One region of the Peribacillus muralis genome, then DNA from elsewhere that is predicted to be linked to it. Evidence: riboswitches for the same ligand, from Rfam matches in the RefSeq annotation. Region 1 holds a riboswitch; each other region holds the start of a gene.
What was found. A riboswitch is a leader RNA that binds a small molecule or an ion and turns the genes downstream of it on or off. The one in region 1 is predicted to bind S-adenosylmethionine.

Region 1 (6,122 bases):
CGGAAAGATAATCAGGATAGCCGGGATCTGGTACGAGTATCGTATCTCCTGGATTCAATAAACACTGCGGCAATTCGACAAGTCCTGCCTTACCGCCAAAAAGAATGGCTATTTCACTTTTTGGATCGAGCTTGACGCCATATTCCCGTTCATAAAAGGAAGCTGCAGCATCTTTTAAATATTGATGTCCCCTGAACGGCGAATATTTATGGTTGATCGTTTTTTCAGCTGCTGTTTGTAACCTTTTCACGATATGCTCAGGCGTCGGTTGATCGGGATTCCCTTGACCCAGGTTAATCACGTCATGCCCTTGCGCAGTAATCGCATTGACCTTTGCGACCAATGAAGCAAAAAACTGCTTGGGGAGTTCCTGAAGCTGCTTCGATTTTTCGAATTGCAACATTTATTCACCTTCTCTGAAATTTCTTGAAATTCTAGTCACAAATGATATATGTTTATCATAGTCTTGTAAAGCATTTTTTACTTATGGAGGTTTTTATTGATGAAATGGAAAATAGCTTGTATCCAGATGGATATTGCCTTCGGACAACCGGATATCAATTATCAGCATGCTGAACAATGGGTGGAGAAGGCCGTAAACGCAGCGGCCGATATCGTAATTTTACCAGAGCTATGGACTACGGGCTATGACTTGACCAGATTGAATGAGATTGGTGATGTAGAAGCCGAAAAGACGATCGGATTTATAAAAAATATGGCGCGAAAGCACCAAATCCATATCGTTGGCGGGTCCATCGCCAAAAAAACGCACAAAGGCATATATAACACGATGATCATCATCGATAAAAACGGAAACCTCGTTAAAGAATATGATAAGCTTCACTTATTTCAGTTAATGGATGAACATCATTTCCTGCAGCCAGGCGAGAATGATGGTTTATTTACACTTGATGACAAAATATGTGCTGGTTTCATTTGTTATGACATTCGCTTTCCGGAGTGGCAGCGTGCCCATTCCGCTCGCGGGGCAGAAGTTCTGTTCGTTACCGCAGAATGGCCGAAGCCTAGACTTGATCACTGGAGGAGCTTATTGATCAGCCGTGCCATCGAAAACCAGGCCTATGTTGTAGCCGTTAACCGTTCAGGATCGGATGTCAACAATGTATTTGCCGGTCACTCCATGATCATTGACCCTTGGGGCCGTATCGTAAGTGAGGCCGGTGAGGAAAGCGAACTGTTGACAGGCACCTTGGACTTCACCGAAGTATCGAGCGCTCGCAGCAAAATACCGGTATTCGAAGATCGCCGTCCTGATTATTATTAATTTGCCATTGACAAACTATTTAAAAGATTGATATCATTTTCCCGAAGATTAAAATTTCAGAAAACATATAAACTCTTATCAAGAGCAGGCTGAGGGATTAAGGCCCTATGAAGCCCAGCAACCGACTGTAATACCATTGTGAAATGGGGCGGATACACCGCCGGATTGCAAAATCCGCAGAGCACGGTGCCAATTCCACCAGAAAACACTTTTCTGGGAGATGAGAGGTCCGAAGCTAATACTTCTGCCTCTTTCTATATGAAAGAGGCTTTTTTATTCTTATTTTTAATGGAGGGGAAAGAAATGACTCAAAACCATTCGAATTTCAAAAGATTGACAAGCGTAACGGCCATTATCCTTGCAAAAAAATTGGGGCTTGTAGATGCCGATGCCAATTTAAGCTGTAAAGAAATTGGTGATGGTAACTTGAATTATGTGTTCCATATAACAGACACGGCCACGAATAAAGGGATAATCATCAAGCAAGCGGTCCCTTATGCCAAGGTGCTTGGCGAAAGCTGGCCGCTGACATTGAAAAGGGCTGCCATTGAAGCGAATGCCCTTATCCATTTCCGAAGCTATTGCCCCGAATTCGTACCGCAAGTCTATTATTCGGATGAACAGCTAGCCATCACGGTCATGGAAGACTTATCACACCTAAAAATTGTCAGAAGCGGTTTTATTGATGGCGATCCGTTTCCATTGCTTTCGCAGCATATTGGGGAGTATGTTGCGAAGACGTCCTTTTACACTTCCGATTATCATTTGGAGCCCTCCGCAAAGAAAGAAGTGGCACGGCACTTCACGAATCCGGAGCTCTGCAAAATTACGGAAGTCTTTATTTTCACCGATCCTTTTTTCGAAGAGCTGCCTGGTGATTTCGAGGTGGAATTGACGGATGCCGCCAAAACGATTTGGGATGATCAAGAAGTGATACTGGAAGTGGCTAAACTGAAACAAAGCTTTGAAACCGAACAGGAAGCCTTGCTCCATGGAGATTTACATACAGGAAGCATCTTTGCAAGTGAAACCGAAACAAAAGTAATCGATCCTGAATTCGCTTTTTATGGACCAGTCGGTTTTGATCTTGGTCAATACACCGCCAACCTCCTCTTTCAGGCGGTCACTCGAAATGTAGCGGGAAAAGAAGAAATTTTTACACATCTCGATCAATTTTGGCGGTCATTCGAAAAAACATATACGGAACTTTGGAACACCCAGAATAAAAGTCCGTTCCGCCATGTGACTGGCTATCTCCCCTATTTACTGACTAAATTCAAGCGGGATGCATTCGGTTTTGCCGGCTGTGAACTGATTAGAAGAACCATCGGCCTCTCTCATGTCGCTGATTTAAATGTCATGGAAGATAAAGAAACGAAAATCGCAGCCAAAACGGCGACATTGAACCTCGGTGCTTTGTTAATAAAAAAACGGGAAGAATTAGATGTTCCAGCGGTCATTGATTTGGTAAAGCAACAAACGCTGACTTCTTATTCACCCATCTAAAAGGAGACCTGCACGTGACGACGTTAGCACCATTACCATATTCGGTACAATGGGAAAATACCCATATCACATTATTGAATCAACAAGCCCTTCCTGCCATCACTGAGTTTATTCATCTTCATTCAGTCGAGGATGTTTATGACAGCATCCTGACATTGAAGGTACGCGGCGCTCCAGCGATTGGACTGACCGCTGCATTCGGGGTGGCACTTGGTGCCAAGCAGGAAGCTGCAACGGATTTAGCCGATTTCAAAAAAAATGTAACGGAACATATCGAGAGGCTCGCCTCTTCAAGGCCCACTGCCGTCAATCTTTTTTGGGCATTGAAGAGAATGAAGAATATTTTGCAGGAGGCCCAGAGCATATCAGCTGCCAAGGAAGCACTTGTTTTCGAGGCTAAGGCCATCTTTGCGGAAGACGAAGAAATGTGCAGGAAAATCGGGGAGCATGGCTTATCGCTATTCGAAAAAGGGGATTCCGTATTAACGCATTGCAACGCCGGTGGAATTGCCACTGCCCGCTATGGAACAGCCCTGGCTCCGTTCCACCTTGCTAAAGAACGGAATTTCCCGCTGAAAGTGTATGCCTGTGAAACCAGACCTGTTCTGCAGGGTGCGCGATTGACCGCTTGGGAACTGATGCAAGCAGGGGTTGACGTCACCTTGATCTCTGATAACATGGCGGCCCATACGATACACCAAAAGGAAATCGATGCCATTATAGTCGGGGCCGACCGCATTGCAGCAAATGGAGATACAGCCAATAAAATAGGGACATTGGGCTTGGCCATCTTAGCCAAGCACTTCGGGATACCATTTTATGTGGCGGCTCCATCAAGCACCTTCGACCTCTCTCTCGAATCGGGTGCTTCCATTCCAATTGAAGAACGAGATGGAGCCGAAATCACCTATATTCAAGGCATCAGGGTCGCCCCGGAAGACGTCAGCACATTCAATCCTGCCTTTGACGTTACGCCCCATCATCTCATTACTGGTATCATCACTGAAAACGGCATCATTACACCGGAATTCGCCCATAACATCCCGAATTTTGTGAAGTGAAGTTTTCCTTCATTATTGGTAACTTAATAAACGAGCTGGATGTTACATCCATGCTCGTTTTATGGAGAACTTTTTCATTTATTCTTGCGAGGTCCATTACTGAATATTGAAATCAGATGACGGTTTTCATTACGAATGGAATAGTCATCCACCCTACTTTGAAAAGAACGCTTGAAGCGCTCGCTTATTTTTCGTTTCATCCATTTCCAGCACAGCACCGATCTCGGGGTATTCAGCATCTTTAAAGCTTCCTTCGACAGGAATCCTCAACGTTTCCACGGTGTCCGATGCCTGGAAGACGGCTTTGGGACCCATCTCCAATATCGTTTTCAGCCCAATATCGGTATCCAGGTAGGAGAGACCTTGTTCAATTATGCTTGGAAGGGCTACAACGCCTTCAAGGGAGGAGATTTGATCGATAAATCCATTCTTTAATTGAAGCAGTACACCTTGCTGCCTGTCCACCCTTCCGAAATCGCTTTCATCATCATGTCTAAAGCGGACATATTTCAATAGCTCCTCACCATGTAAAACATTTTTACCTATACTTGCTTGGATGCTCATATCATCAATGATTTTCTGATCCACGTCCACCACCACCCCCTCAGGGGCAAGCAAGTCCACCATCTTCACAAATCCCTGAAAATCAATTACGGCTACATGATCGATTTTGACACCAAAGGCTTCATCTATTGTTTTCTTAAGCAATTCCTTTCCGCCGTAATAATATGCTGCATTTATCTTATTGTATTGAGGATGATCGCCTGGGATTTTAACATAGCTGTCACGCATGATCGAAGCGAGCTTTAGCTTCCCCCGTTCAGGAAAATATCTGGCTATCATGATCGCGTCCGCTCGCGATTTTTTCTCCCCTCTGGAATCAGCACCAATTAACAGGAATGTTTTCGCGTCTCCGTGGTTACTTTCATCGGTTACTTTTTTATCCGTACTTGCATTTCCATTTTGTTTCGGTAAAGGGGCATAGGTGCATCCTGCCAAAATCAAGACCAATAGATATATGTACAGTACCTTTTGTTTCATTACCTCACCTCATCGGAAAATTACTCCTATCTTTACCTTAAAATGGTTAAATATGCATTAAACGACAAAAAAACTTCGTTCCAAACAACTCAGCTTCAAGTTGAAGCTAGCATCTCGATTGCTTCCAGGATTTTTGAGGGATTGTATGGCAATGGCTACACTTATTTACACCATTATTTGAAGGTGAGAATAGGAGATTGACTGACGCGAGCATGGACATTCACTCAAGAATACTAAGAACAAATGAAAAACGACGCAAAAAATTGATAAAGTAGGACAGCTGAATAATCCTCCTCGTTCGATAAATGGACATGCCCATAACGTTTTCGCTGCTATTCACCAAGGAAATGGGGGTGTGATTGATTTCTCCTCCAAGGCTTGATGAGCTGTACACTTGCCTCAAAGCCTGCAGCGGCTTTGGAACATTATTTAATTTAAAGAATGAACTATTTCATTATAAGAGCTGGTTAATTGAATAAGAATTCAAGGATCATTAAGTTAAGCAAGCTGTCTAGGTTTTATTGCTGAAATACAAATATGCTAAAATCCTTTAAACTCGGACAAAAGGGCTTGTAACGTCGATTACAGGCAAAGTGGAATGAAATGGTCTGGATACATCACCACAAAACGGTGGACAATTGGAATTCCATATACATGTTCTTGCGGGGAGGGTGCAATGAACCGTGCTTAGTACAGCCCTCCAAGACTGTAAAATGAAAGAGATGCCGCCTGTAATATACAGACAGCATCTCTTTCAAGTTGCCCTTTTTTAAAATGTCCTTTTCAGGATACACTTTACTGAAAGGCTTCTTCCGTTTACTTAATATCTTTTTTCACTACCTCTACCGCTTTTTTCAATTGAGTATCGTTTTCGAGGATTTTATCCCGGATAACCTGCATCAATTTCACGGTTGTATCATCTTTAATGATCCCAGTTTCTTTGATTTTTTGATCCCTCTGGAATGCTTTGACCGCATTCGTGGTATCTTCATCAAAGAATCCATCTATCTTACCTGGATCATGTCCGGCTTCCTTGAGCATCTTTTCTGCCGCTTTCACTTCACTGGAGGAATCTGAAGCTTTCAATTCCTTATCCGGCGAAATGTACGGAAGGCTTGCATAATCAGGAAGCTTCACCTCAATATCCGGCTTGATCCCTTTTTTATGGATCCAATTTCCGTCAGGAGTCAACCATTTAGCTGCCGTGTATTTGAAGTTTGAGCCATCAT
Region 2 (6,122 bases), 1.6 Mb from region 1:
ACCGGCAAAGCTGTAAGGATGTCACAAACACAGGAAATCACTACACATACACCGCGTGGTGGCAAGCTTTATCCTTATCAGAGCCTGCAATCAAGAAAACTGAATTTAAGATTGGCAAAAATCGCCCAAAAATGCGGAGAAATCCTTTCAAAAAAATTGGGCTTTCTCGGAGAGTTTTCAATTGATATCGGTGAAGACGAATCGGGCTCTCTATTCATTTACGAGGTCAACTCCAAACCCATGCAGTTCGACGAAACCGATATAGAAGCTAATCGGCTTTTACATTTAAAAAACCTTTTCATAGAATTAACTTTTTCCAACCGGTTAATAAAATAACACCTCCTGCTGCCGTTTTCCATTATAATGTAATGTGAGACAGCAAATATGGAGGTAATACATATGATTAGTCATTTTCAATGGGCACCCCTGCATAAGAATCTGCCAGGATGGAAAATTTCATTTTATTTCAACAGACTATCGATTCAAGCCTTATATCATAAAGATGGAACCATCGAGTGGACAGCCAATCCACCTACAAAAGAAGATGAACCGAAGCTCAAAACCATGATACATGATTTAATGGTCTATCATGTTTATGAATAAACCGTATTGCCCAACCTGTTTTTAGGAAAATCCAAAAAGGAATAAAAATCCCTACTTTGCCTAAACTAATGAAAAGGCAAGGAGGGATTTATTTTGGATAAAGAAAAAATGACTTTTTTAAAGGATAGCGAATATGATGGAAGGGACTCCGCCTTCCTCGATATCGATCGGTACATCAATGAAGGATTGGCAGGCGGAAATGTATATGAGGCCGCTGACCTCCGGAACATTGAAGAAGCACATGATTTGTATGACGAGACAGATCCTAACATCAATAAATAGACGACCATATGTCTAGGGCTCTCTTTTAGGAGAGCTCTTTTTCGAACAGTACCTCCTCTGCCCCTCCAAACATTTCATGGATCACCCTTTCGTAGGCGATTTCCAGATTACGCGAAAACGCTTCCTTTTCAGCTGGACTTTTTGCTTGACCATTGATTTCCCTTGTGAGATTGATACGTTTTTCGCTTAAAGAAACCGTATCTCCCCCCGAAAAATTGTACATAACCTGAACTTTAAGATTATCCGTGAAAAATTCAACCGTTCCAAACATATGTATTCCCCCTTAAAAAATAAAAAACAACTTCCCGGAAGGAAGTTGTTTGAGCGCAACGAAACGAAACATAACAAAAAACAAACATGTTTTTTCCATTTTTTAAAATGAAAAGCATGCTTTTGCCAATTTTCGCACGTAACATCTCCTATCCTCGTAGGCATTTGATGATGTGCTAAAAACAGGCAGGTATCCTGGCTCATGATCATCGCTTTTCGAACCTTCCCATTTCCTATTGCAGAAAACAGTGGCATCAATCGAATCGCTCACATTTACAGTTGCGGGACAGCGCCGGATTTTAACCGGCTTCCCTATTAAGCGAATAAATAGAAGATTTCTTATCCGCACCCATTTCTAGACTAATTTAGTTTTCCATATAAATGTATCAAATTATTTCCTGGATTACAATCAGGGCCCGCGGAGATGATCGATCATCTCGTTTTCAGTTCTTTGGTTCCAGCCATTCCACTTAGGATGTTCACACCATTGAGGTTACAAAAAAGAAACCGCAGCAAGTAGTTAAAAAACTAGAACCAGCATTTATGCTTTAAGATATTTCACGTTTAATCCGGAAAAACATCCTGAACAGTTTGTCCGGCTATTTGTTTATATGTTGCTTCCCTTCAGGACATTTTCTTTCAAAATCGACGTAATGATATGCTCCGAATCCCATTCATGCTCTGATATTTCAATAAGAGGATAACGGTTGGGTAATAAGGTATCCTGGATTTCCTGAACAGAGAGTCCTTGATTATGCAAAAGCAAAATTTCTCCACGGAGGTTTTCCAAATAATCGAGTTTTTTCCGGAACATTTCCTTTCCGTTCGGAACATGACCTGCATGGCAGCAAAACATCTCGCCAAAGTCATATTGAAGCAAGCTTTTTATGGAATTAATGAGGACGGGAACGGACTCTTCCCGCAGAACTAGTTTTGTTTTGGGAGTGACGAAGAGATCGCCTGAAAAAAGCATGCCCGTACTGCGATTCAGATACACCATATGGTCATGCGCATGACCGGGGGTGTAAATCGGCTCCCATGTTTGGCTCCGGGAATGAACGGCCATACCAAGCGGCTCTGCTTTGAAAGCATCCCGCCGCCCCCAAAACATTTTGCGATAAGCCGGATATTCAGCATCCTTCGCACATGCTTCAACCGACATCGGATGAATGAATATCGGGACCTTTTTATGCTCCTGTATCCAGGCCGCGCCTCCCGTATGGTCCTCATGATAATGCGTAAGGGCCACCGAATCAAAATCGGCGGTCTCATAGAATGGGATCAATCCGTCCAATAAACTTTGTGCGCCCGTATCAATCAAAAGACCATCCGTTAGAAAAACATAAACGCTCATCCCCGAATTGACGGCCCCCGGAGTTCCGTACACACAAACTACATCATTTACCGTTTTAACTTCAATCATGAAGCTGCACATCCTTCACTGTATAAGATAGTCATAATCCAAGTTTTTTCTATTTGTTACAATAAATGTACTACCATTCCCCCCATTTGACAAAGAATAATGAAACAAGCAAAAAAATTATTCCAAAATCACAGAATTCATTGACAATGAGGTGAATAACCAATAGTATAGAATATATTAAAAAACTTGAAATATTCCAAAATAATAATTTACTTATCAAGAGTGACGGAGGGATCAGGCCCTGTGATGTCCGGCAACCGCCCCAATCGGGAACGGTGCCACTTCCTGCAGGATGATTGCATTCTGAAAGATAAGACGAGATATAATTTCGCTGCCTCTTTCTGAATGATAGAGGCAGTTTTTTTTATGTATAAGGGGGCAGGCTCATGATTGAAATCCGTTCAGTCAGGAAGGAATACATATCGAAGAAAAACCGAGTTATCGGAGTGGATAACGTATCTTTAACCATTCAAAAAGGAGAAGTATATGGGATTGTCGGCTACAGCGGAGCAGGAAAAAGCTCATTACTTCGTTGCTTGAATTTGCTTGAACGTCCCACAGGAGGACATATCATCATTGACGGGATTGACTTAACATCTCTATCCAGCAAAGAGCTTCGGAAGCAACGTCAAAAAATCGGCATGATATTTCAGCATTTTTCCCTTGTCAGCTCCAAAACCGTTTTTGAAAATGTAGCTTTTGCCTTGAAGGCAGCGCACCAATCGAAGGGAGCCATCAAGTTACGTGTTTTACAACTGTTGGATATTGTAGGGCTCAGTGATAAAAAGGATGTCTATCCGGCCCAGCTTAGCGGCGGCCAGAAGCAGCGGGTCGGAATTGCCCGTGCCTTAGCCAATGATCCGTCTGTATTGCTATGCGATGAGGCGACTTCAGCCCTTGATCCTACTACGACTAAGGCCATATTACAGTTACTGAAGAAAATCAGTCGCGAACTTGGCATCACCATTGTGTTGATTACACATGAAATGGAAGTCGTCAAGGAACTGTGCCACAGGGTCGCGGTCATGCAGGATGGGCGGGTAATAGAAGAGGGTTCCGTTTATGAAATATTTTCACAACCTAAAAAGGAGTTAACGAAAAAATTCATTGGCAGTGTACTGGAATTTGAGCTTCCCTCACATTTGATTGAAGAAAGTAAAGGAACGATCATAAAGATTCAATTCGAAGGGCAAACGGCAGGTGAATCGATTCTCTCGGATACCCTTCAAGCTTATTCGGTAAAGGGTAATATCCTTCATGGGAAAATTGAATATATTCAGGATGTACCTTTAGGGATATTGATCATTGAATTGATTGGCGAAGCTGCTGAGATTCATTCAGCATTGACCTATATAAAGAATCGTTCCAGCTCTGTGGAGGTGCTAAAACATGTCACTGCTTGAATCCATCATCCATATCCTGCCTGACCTTAATAAAGCATTCATTGAAACGATTTACATGGTGGCTGTTTCTCTGGCGGTTGCTCTCCTTATCGGCTTACCGCTGGGTGTATTACTGTTTACGACAACCAGGAACTTGTTCTTCGAAAATAGTGTCGTGAATCGTTCTCTTGGCTTCGTAGTCAATATTGTCCGGTCCATCCCATTCATCATTCTCTTGGTCGCCCTCCTTCCTTTAACGGATTTCCTTACGGGGTCGACGATAGGGCCAAGGGCGGCCTCCGTATCCCTCTCCGTTTCGGCGATACCTTTTTTTGCAAGGATTGTTGAATCAGCATTGCGTGAAATAGACAAAGGAGTGATTGAAGCGGCAATTGCCGTTGGTGCCACGCCATGGATGATCATTAAAGATGTCCTTCTGCCAGAGGCTAAGCCGGGTATCATCCAAGGGCTTACATTAACGACCATTTCACTTATCGGTTATTCGGCTATGGCAGGAACGATCGGGGGAGGCGGGATTGGTGACCTGGCCATCAGGTTTGGATATTACCGCTATGACAATACGGTCATGATCACGACGATCGTCGTATTGATCTGCCTTGTACAAATCATCCAAATGCTTGGTGACAAAGCTTCTTACTTAGTAAACAAACGATAGAACCTTTCATTTATTAATGATTCATACTATAGATCCAGGAGGAATTCAAAATGAAAAAAATTGCTTCGTTATTATCAGTCTGTGCCCTTGCCCTTGGCTTGACGGCTTGCGGAAGCGACAATGCATCCACAAAAACAGAAGACAAAAAAGAATTGAAGATCGGGGCGACCACCGGACCATATGCCGATATGGTCAATGAGGCCATCAAACCAGGTCTGGAAGATCTCGGCTACAAAGTGGAAATCGTTGAATTCACCGATTATATCCAGCCGAATAAGGCGCTTGGCAACGACTCGATCGACGCAAACCTTTTCCAGCATAAAGTGTATATGGATAACTTCGCTAAAGAAAATAAATTAAAACTCTCTGACCTTATCATCGTTCCTACAGCACCAATGGGAATTTATTCGAGCAAATATAAGTCATTGAAAGAAATAAAAGACGGCTCATCCTTGGCATTGCCCAATGACCCCGTCAACCTCGCTCGTGCACTTAAAGTATTGGTGGATGAAAAGTTGATTGAAGTCGACCCAGATGTAGACCCTTTAAAAATATCTGAAAAAGATGTAACAAAAAACCCTAAAAATATCCAATTCAAACCATTGGAATCCGCCCAATTGCCCCGGGCAACTGAAAGTGTTGACCTATCAGCGGTGCCAGGGAACTTCGCACTTGCTGCTAAAATGAAGCTTGAGGATGCCCTTGTATTGGAAAACATGCCAGATTTGTATCGAAACGTTGTTGCCGTGAATACAAAGGATGTAGACGCTCAATTTGCAAAAGATATTAAAGAAGTAGTGAAGTCCGCCGAGTTTGAAAAAGTGATCGATAGCAAATTCATCGGCTTCGGAAAACCAGAATGGATGAAGTGATCGACCCAAACATAATTTCGAGGCCTGCGTCCCTTTTTTAGGGAACAGGCCCTTTACATGAAGGAGAAATAACGATGAATACCTTACTGGAAGTACGCAGCGGCCCCTCCTACTATGCCTGCATGGCTAGTATTCTCGATACACTGGAAGCAAAACTGAATAAAGCAAATATACGTAAAGTGCTTGTTGTTCATGGAGACAAATCTTGGGTAGTTGCTGAACCATTCTTCCCTTCATTTGAAAATGTCGAAACGAGCTACATTAAATATGATGGGGAATGCAGTGATATCGAAATTGAACGTGTCAGTAAGTTTGCAGTGGAACAATGTGTGGATGCATTAATCGGAGTGGGTGGTGGTAAACTGCTGGACCTCACCAAATCAGTTGGGAATCACATCCAAAAGGATATCATCCTCATTCCAACTCTTGCATCCACCTGTGCCGCTTGGACGCCATTAAGTGTCATTTATGATACGAACGGTTCATATGTGCGGTTTGATATCCATCTAAAAAACGCCTGGATGTTACTGATCGAGCCAGGAATACTCTTGGATTCCCCTATTGCCTATTTACGGGCAGGAATTGGCGATACCTTGGCTAAATGGTATGAGGGC
Region 3 (6,122 bases), 230 kb from region 1:
GAAAATTGCCTGTTGTCAACTTTGCCGCTGGCGGAATCGCTACACCAGCTGATGCTGCATTGATGATGGAATTAGGGGCAGATGGCGTATTCGTAGGTTCTGGCATTTTCAAATCGGAAAATCCTGAAAAATTCGCATCGGCAATCGTTCAAGCTACTACATATTTTACGGATTACGAATTAATAGGCCGTTTGTCAAAAGAGTTAGGCAGTGCAATGAAAGGAATCGATATTTCTAAGCTGGCTCCAGCAGAACGTATGCAGGAACGTGGTTGGTAAGATGATAACGATCGGTGTCTTAGGATTACAGGGAGCAATTGAAGAACACTTGAACCAAATCGATTCAGCCGGTGCGCAAGCATTAATCGTAAAAAAACCATCACAGTTAAGCGAAATCGATGGCTTGATCATACCTGGCGGGGAAAGTACGACGATGAGAAAGCTTATGGATCGCTATGGCTTTATGGGTCCAATCAAAACATTCTTTGACCAAAAAAAACCGATTTTCGGTACTTGTGCGGGAATGGTATTGGCGGCCAATCGTTTGTCTGGCGATGAAAAGGCTTATCTTGAATTGATGGATATTTCCGTGAAAAGAAACGGATTTGGCCGTCAACGTGATAGCTTTGAGGCGAACTTATCGATCAATGGAATGGAAGAACCATTCAAAGCCGTTTTCATCCGTGCTCCATATGCTGTTGGAGCTGGGGTGGATGTGGAGATTTTGGCTGAATATGATAATAAAGTCGTCGCTGCAAGACAGGAACATGTCCTTGTCAGTGCTTTTCATCCGGAATTAACGGGTGATGATCGTTTTATGCGACTTTTTATAGATATGGTAAAAGCATCCTTGAAAGAGGCAGATTTGAAAATCGGTTAAAAAGCAGCTGTCACTATCGAGTCCAGAATATAGACAAACTCATTTCATAGAGTTTGTCTATATTTTTTTAACCCTATAAATTATTGGCACGACCTTTTTCACGATTATGTCGAATTGATTTTCACTGAAGCAATCGCTCTTCACGATCCGCACTGAAAAACGCATTATTCCATTCGTTCAGGTTTTATATAGATAGGTACGTTCGATTTCGTTGGAATAAACGAAAATAAACAACAACTGGCCAAGGGTTGTAAGTTGACTTCTATTTTTCAGACTATTACGATAAAATTAAATAACAGATAATACATGAAGGAAAGTGCAAGTTTGGAAATAAGATAATAGGAGGAAATGTACATGAGCGAAATTGTCATATTATCAGGAAGTCCTGCAATTCCATCAAGAACGGACATTTCACTGAAACATATTCAATCATTAGTTGAGAAAGAGGGCTTTGCCACAGCATATTATTCAATTACCGAATTTTCAGCAGATGATTTGTTCCAAGGCCTTTATAACAGCGAAGAAATTTTAAAGCTTGCAGAAAAGATTTCTAAAGCGAGGGGAATCATCATTGGATCACCTGTATATAAAGCATCCTACACGGGTGTATTGAAAGCATTGATTGATTTGCTGCCGGAAAATGCGTTTAAGGGAAAACCGGTGCTTCCGATTATGATCGGGGGGAGCCACAGGCATTTATTGGCGATTGATTATGCACTAAAGCCGTTAATTTCCATCTTAAAAGGCGAGCCATTGCAAGGCATTTATTTCGTTGATAAGGAAATAGATAAAACAACTCCAGAAAACCCGATTCATGATGTGAACCTGGTCGATCGCGTCCAAGGTCAAGTTCAGGAATTTGTAGAGGCAATTCAATTAAGAAATGTGTCACTCTGATTCCGTTTCTTGCATAGCTAATTCATTCAATTGCAGATCATCCATAAATGCAAGCATGTAGGACATGGACAAAAAAATAGAAAATGAATATCGTGTATAATAATTACAATTCATCCATTTAATTAATCCAAGTTGTTTTATAAGAAAACTCCATTGACAAGGATTGAATATATGGTAATATTTAAAATAATAAAACTTATCCAGAGCGACGGAGGGAATTGGCCCTTTGAAGTCCAGCAACCTGCATGATGTATGCAAGGTGCTACATCCAACAAAATGGTTCACCATTTTGGAAGATAAGGTAATGGTTATTTACCTTGAAATCTTTCCATTATGGAAAGATTTTTGTTTTTTATAAAAATTTTGAATAATCCATAACAATGTAAGGTTGAGTGGAATTATATAAATTTAAGAAAATTAAATGAGTGGTCGATTTTCTTAAAGGAGGAACTATTTTGGATAAAGAGAATCAGCTTGAGGAAATATTTGAAAGACTTCAAGAAATGCTTCATTCAATGAAGTATGGATCCATCACACTTGTTGTCCAAGATGGTAAAATCATTCAAATGGAAAGAAATGAAAAGCTTAGAATTAAATAAGACAGCTGCTGACTAGAAAAACTAGAGGCGTGTTTAACTAATATAAAGAGAATATTGGTTAAATTCGTCTCTTTTTCCTAGAATTAAAGATACAGTGGGTTCCGATCACCTGTTACTCCAGCCATTGATACGCAAGCAAGTTTTAGAGGGGGCTATAAGGTTGGTTGCATTAATTAAATACGAAAATTTCAATTGTGATTCTTTACCGGTCTTTCCTGAAGATAGTGAGACAAAAGGGGCTTTGGAGGTACTGAAATGGGCTAATGAAGAATACGGGAATAAGCTCATATATGCGTGTAGCTTTGGGATAGAAGGCATCGTGCTTACGGATTTACTGGCAAAGGTGAACCCTGCGGCCAAAATCGTTTTCCTCGATACGGATGTCCATTTTGAGGAAACGTATCAATTGATCGATCAAGTGAAAAAAAAATATCCGGACCTTTCAATAGAGATGAAGAAACCTGCTTTGACGCTGGAGGAACAAGCTTCGGAATATGGAGACGAATTATGGCTAAGTGACTCTAATAAGTGTTGTCATATCCGTAAAATCACTCCACTTACTGAGGTGCTTTCGACGGCAACGGCTTGGCTGTCTGGGCTGAGACGCGAGCAATCCGAAACAAGGGCCGCAACCGAGTACATCAATAGAGATAATAAGTTCCAATCAATTAAGATTTGTCCGCTAATCCATTGGACATGGAAGGACGTTTGGCGGTATGCACATAAAAATGGACTGCCATATAATATCCTGCATGATAACGGTTATCCGAGTATTGGCTGTAAGACCTGCACTTCAGCTGCCATTAATGCGGATGATTTACGCTCAGGACGCTGGCAAGGCGCTCAAAAAACGGAATGCGGCTTGCATTTATCCTAAATAAATAGAAAACATAGGGGGAAATTAGCATGACAAACAGTCTGCCTCACGGAGGAACTTTAATCGATCTTTGGGAACCAACATATGATACTGGTAAAATAAAAAATTCAGTCGAAATTGATGCGATTGCCTTAAGTGACCTTGAGTTGATAGGGACGGGCGCATATAGCCCGATAAAAGGCTTTTTCACAAAAAGAGACTACGAGGCTGTTGTCAAAACTATGAGACTGAGCAGCGGCCATGTTTGGAGCATACCGATTACACTGCCATTATCGGAATCGTCAGCAAAGACCCTTACTATCGGAGAGGAAGTAAAGCTTACGCATGAGGGGGAAACATACGGCGTCCTTACTGTTTCCGATATCTTCACTCCAGATAAAACATTGGAAGCGACGTTGGTTTATCAGACGGATGACGAGAAGCATCCAGGGGTGAAAAATTTATATGAACGTGGAAATGTATATGCCGGCGGTGAAATAAAATTGGTCAAAAGGATTGAACGTTCCCTATTTCATGCTCATTATTTGGATCCTGTCGAGACGAGGGAAGCTTTTGCAGCGAAGGGGTGGAAAACGGTTGTCGGATTCCAGACCAGGAACCCAGTCCACCGTGCCCATGAATATATCCAAAAGACAGCTTTGGAAATCGTCGACGGTCTATTCTTGAATCCGCTTGTAGGTGCCACTAAATCTGATGACATTCCGGCTGATGTTCGAATGGAGAGCTATAAGGTGCTTCTTGAAAAATATTATCCCGAGAATCGGGTCTCCCTTGCCGTTTTCCCTGCCGCGATGCGATATGCAGGACCGAGGGAAGCCATTTTCCATGCGATGGTACGTAAAAACTATGGCTGTACCCATTTTATTGTCGGCCGTGATCATGCTGGGGTTGGCGATTATTATGGCACTTATGATGCGCAAAAAATCTTCGGGAATTTTAATGCGGATGAGCTAGGGATTACCCTGTTATTTTTCGAACATAGTTTTTATTGCAAAGCTTGCGGTAATATGGCATCAGCCAAAACTTGTCCGCATGACAAGGAGGATCATGTAATCCTTTCCGGAACGAAGGTAAGGGAAATGCTGCGAAATGGTGAAATTCCTCCAGCTACATTTAGCCGTAAAGAAGTCATTGAGGTGTTGATCGAAGGGCTAAAAAAGAATGAAGTTTTTAACTGATTGGTAAAAATATGAAGAAGTGCAGTAAGAGGGGGAGCATAATGAGTAAAAACACAAATGTAACATGGCATGAATCGTCATTGACCAAGGAACTGCGCCGGAAGCAGAACGGACATGAGAGCACGGTCCTATGGTTTACGGGCCTGTCGGGATCAGGGAAATCAACGATTGCAAATGCAGTTGCCAAAGAGCTGTATAACCGGAATATACGCAGTTATGTGTTGGATGGGGACAATATCCGCCATGGATTAAATAAAGATTTAGGATTTTCAGAAGAAGATCGAACGGAGAATATTAGGCGAATAGGCGAAGTTTCCAAGCTTTTTGTCGATAGCGGGCAGTTCGTATTGACCGCCTTCATATCACCCTTCCGCGCAGACCGCAAGATTGTGCGGGATTTGCTTGCAGAAGGGGAGTTCATTGAAGTATACATAAAGTGCCCCATCGAGGAGTGCGAGGTCCGCGACCCTAAAGGTCTCTACGACAAGGCACGTAAAGGAATCATCAAAGACTTTACGGGTATCGACTCTCCATACGAAGAGCCTGAACAGCCGGAAATCATTCTAGAGTCCAACCGGTACAGTGTAGAAGAGTGCGTCGAACAAGTAATCAGCTTTTTGACAGCAAAGAGAGCGATTTGATCAAGGAGGAAAAATCAATGGTATACGAGAAACTTTGGTCGGAGAATCCTTTGATCGCTAAAAATAAAACCGAAATAAGGAAATTGGAAAAAGACGGGCTCGCCATTTTTGACGATATTGCCCATTATGCTGCTAATGGATTTGAATCGATTCCTAAAGAGGAATGGGATATGTTCAAATGGGCCGGCCTTTACTTGCAACGTCCCAAAGAAGCGGGTTACTGGATGATGCGTGTCGTCATACCCGGTGGTATCGTGACTTATGATCAACAAATCGCACTAGCGAACATCGCTAAAGATTACGGCCGCGGAGTATATGATATCACCACTCGTCAAGCAATCCAATTTCATTGGCTGACGATAGAGCAAATCCCGGATATTTTGGCCCGCTTAGATCGGGTTGGATTGACTACCGCCGGTGCTTGTGGTGACATTACCCGAAATATCATCGGGAATGCGCTGGCGGGGATTGACCGTGATGAACTTTTTGATACACGTGAAGTCCTTTATGCTGCGTTTGAATATTTCCGCTTCAATGAAGATTATTCTAACCTTCCAAGGAAATATAAGATGTCAATAAGTTCGAATATTCACAATGCTTCGAATGCTGAAATCAATTGCGTATCGTTCAATCCTGCAACCAAGGAAATAGATGGCAAAACAGAGGCTGGCTTTCATGTAAAAGTAGGTGGAGGATTATCCTCCGTCCCGATGCTCGCTGAGGAGCTTGATTTGTTTATTTTACCTGAAAGGACCGTTGAGGTTGCAGCGGCAATCACGACGATATTCCGTGATTTTGGCTACCGTGAAAAACGTCACCGCTCACGTTTGAAATTCCTTGTCGCTGATTGGGGTCCTGAACAATTTCTGGAAAAACTGCTGGAATACACGGGACCGCTTCCCGAAAAGGGAAAAAGTGCAGTGCGGGGCTGGAATGCTGGTTATTTTTACGGGGTCCATCAACAAAAACAACCAGGACTCCATTACGTAGGTGTCAACATTCCAGTTGGACGCCTAACTCCGGAAGAAGTGATCGAGTTTGCCGAGCTGGC

Region 2: it holds a riboswitch for S-adenosylmethionine, as region 1 does, so the genes downstream of both, ABE28_RS05555 (methionine ABC transporter ATP-binding protein) here and mtnK (S-methyl-5-thioribose kinase) in region 1, are expected to answer to the same signal.
Region 3: it holds a riboswitch for S-adenosylmethionine, as region 1 does, so the genes downstream of both, ABE28_RS12095 (YezD family protein) here and mtnK (S-methyl-5-thioribose kinase) in region 1, are expected to answer to the same signal.

Annotation. Positions count from the first base shown of each region.
Region 1 is NZ_CP017080.1:2,718,835-2,724,956, forward strand. Features, by position in the region: gene ABE28_RS13150 (pyridoxal phosphate-dependent aminotransferase) at 1-403, opposite strand, end outside; gene ABE28_RS13155 (carbon-nitrogen family hydrolase) at 503-1,285, shown strand; SAM riboswitch class I at 1,358-1,512, shown strand; gene mtnK (S-methyl-5-thioribose kinase) at 1,589-2,791, shown strand; gene mtnA (S-methyl-5-thioribose-1-phosphate isomerase) at 2,806-3,852, shown strand; gene ABE28_RS13170 (LCP family protein) at 4,006-4,893, opposite strand; gene ABE28_RS13175 (lmo1851 family serine protease) at 5,710-6,122, opposite strand, start outside.
Region 2 is NZ_CP017080.1:1,163,541-1,169,662, reverse strand. Features, by position in the region: gene ABE28_RS05580 (YheC/YheD family endospore coat-associated protein) at 1-336, shown strand, start outside; gene ABE28_RS05575 (YheE family protein) at 400-603, shown strand; gene ABE28_RS05570 (hypothetical protein) at 697-885, shown strand; gene ABE28_RS05565 (hypothetical protein) at 911-1,156, opposite strand; cobalamin riboswitch at 1,324-1,523, opposite strand; gene ABE28_RS05560 (MBL fold metallo-hydrolase) at 1,763-2,578, opposite strand; SAM riboswitch class I at 2,789-2,895, shown strand; gene ABE28_RS05555 (methionine ABC transporter ATP-binding protein) at 2,965-3,981, shown strand; gene ABE28_RS05550 (methionine ABC transporter permease) at 3,968-4,636, shown strand; gene ABE28_RS05545 (MetQ/NlpA family ABC transporter substrate-binding protein) at 4,687-5,508, shown strand; gene ABE28_RS05540 (iron-containing alcohol dehydrogenase family protein) at 5,583-6,122, shown strand, end outside.
Region 3 is NZ_CP017080.1:2,483,944-2,490,065, reverse strand. Features, by position in the region: gene pdxS (pyridoxal 5'-phosphate synthase lyase subunit PdxS) at 1-278, shown strand, start outside; gene pdxT (pyridoxal 5'-phosphate synthase glutaminase subunit PdxT) at 280-879, shown strand; gene ssuE (NADPH-dependent FMN reductase) at 1,234-1,776, shown strand; SAM riboswitch class I at 1,970-2,079, shown strand; gene ABE28_RS12095 (YezD family protein) at 2,232-2,375, shown strand; gene ABE28_RS12090 (phosphoadenylyl-sulfate reductase) at 2,548-3,252, shown strand; gene sat (sulfate adenylyltransferase) at 3,282-4,430, shown strand; gene cysC (adenylyl-sulfate kinase) at 4,472-5,071, shown strand; gene ABE28_RS12075 (nitrite/sulfite reductase) at 5,089-6,122, shown strand, end outside.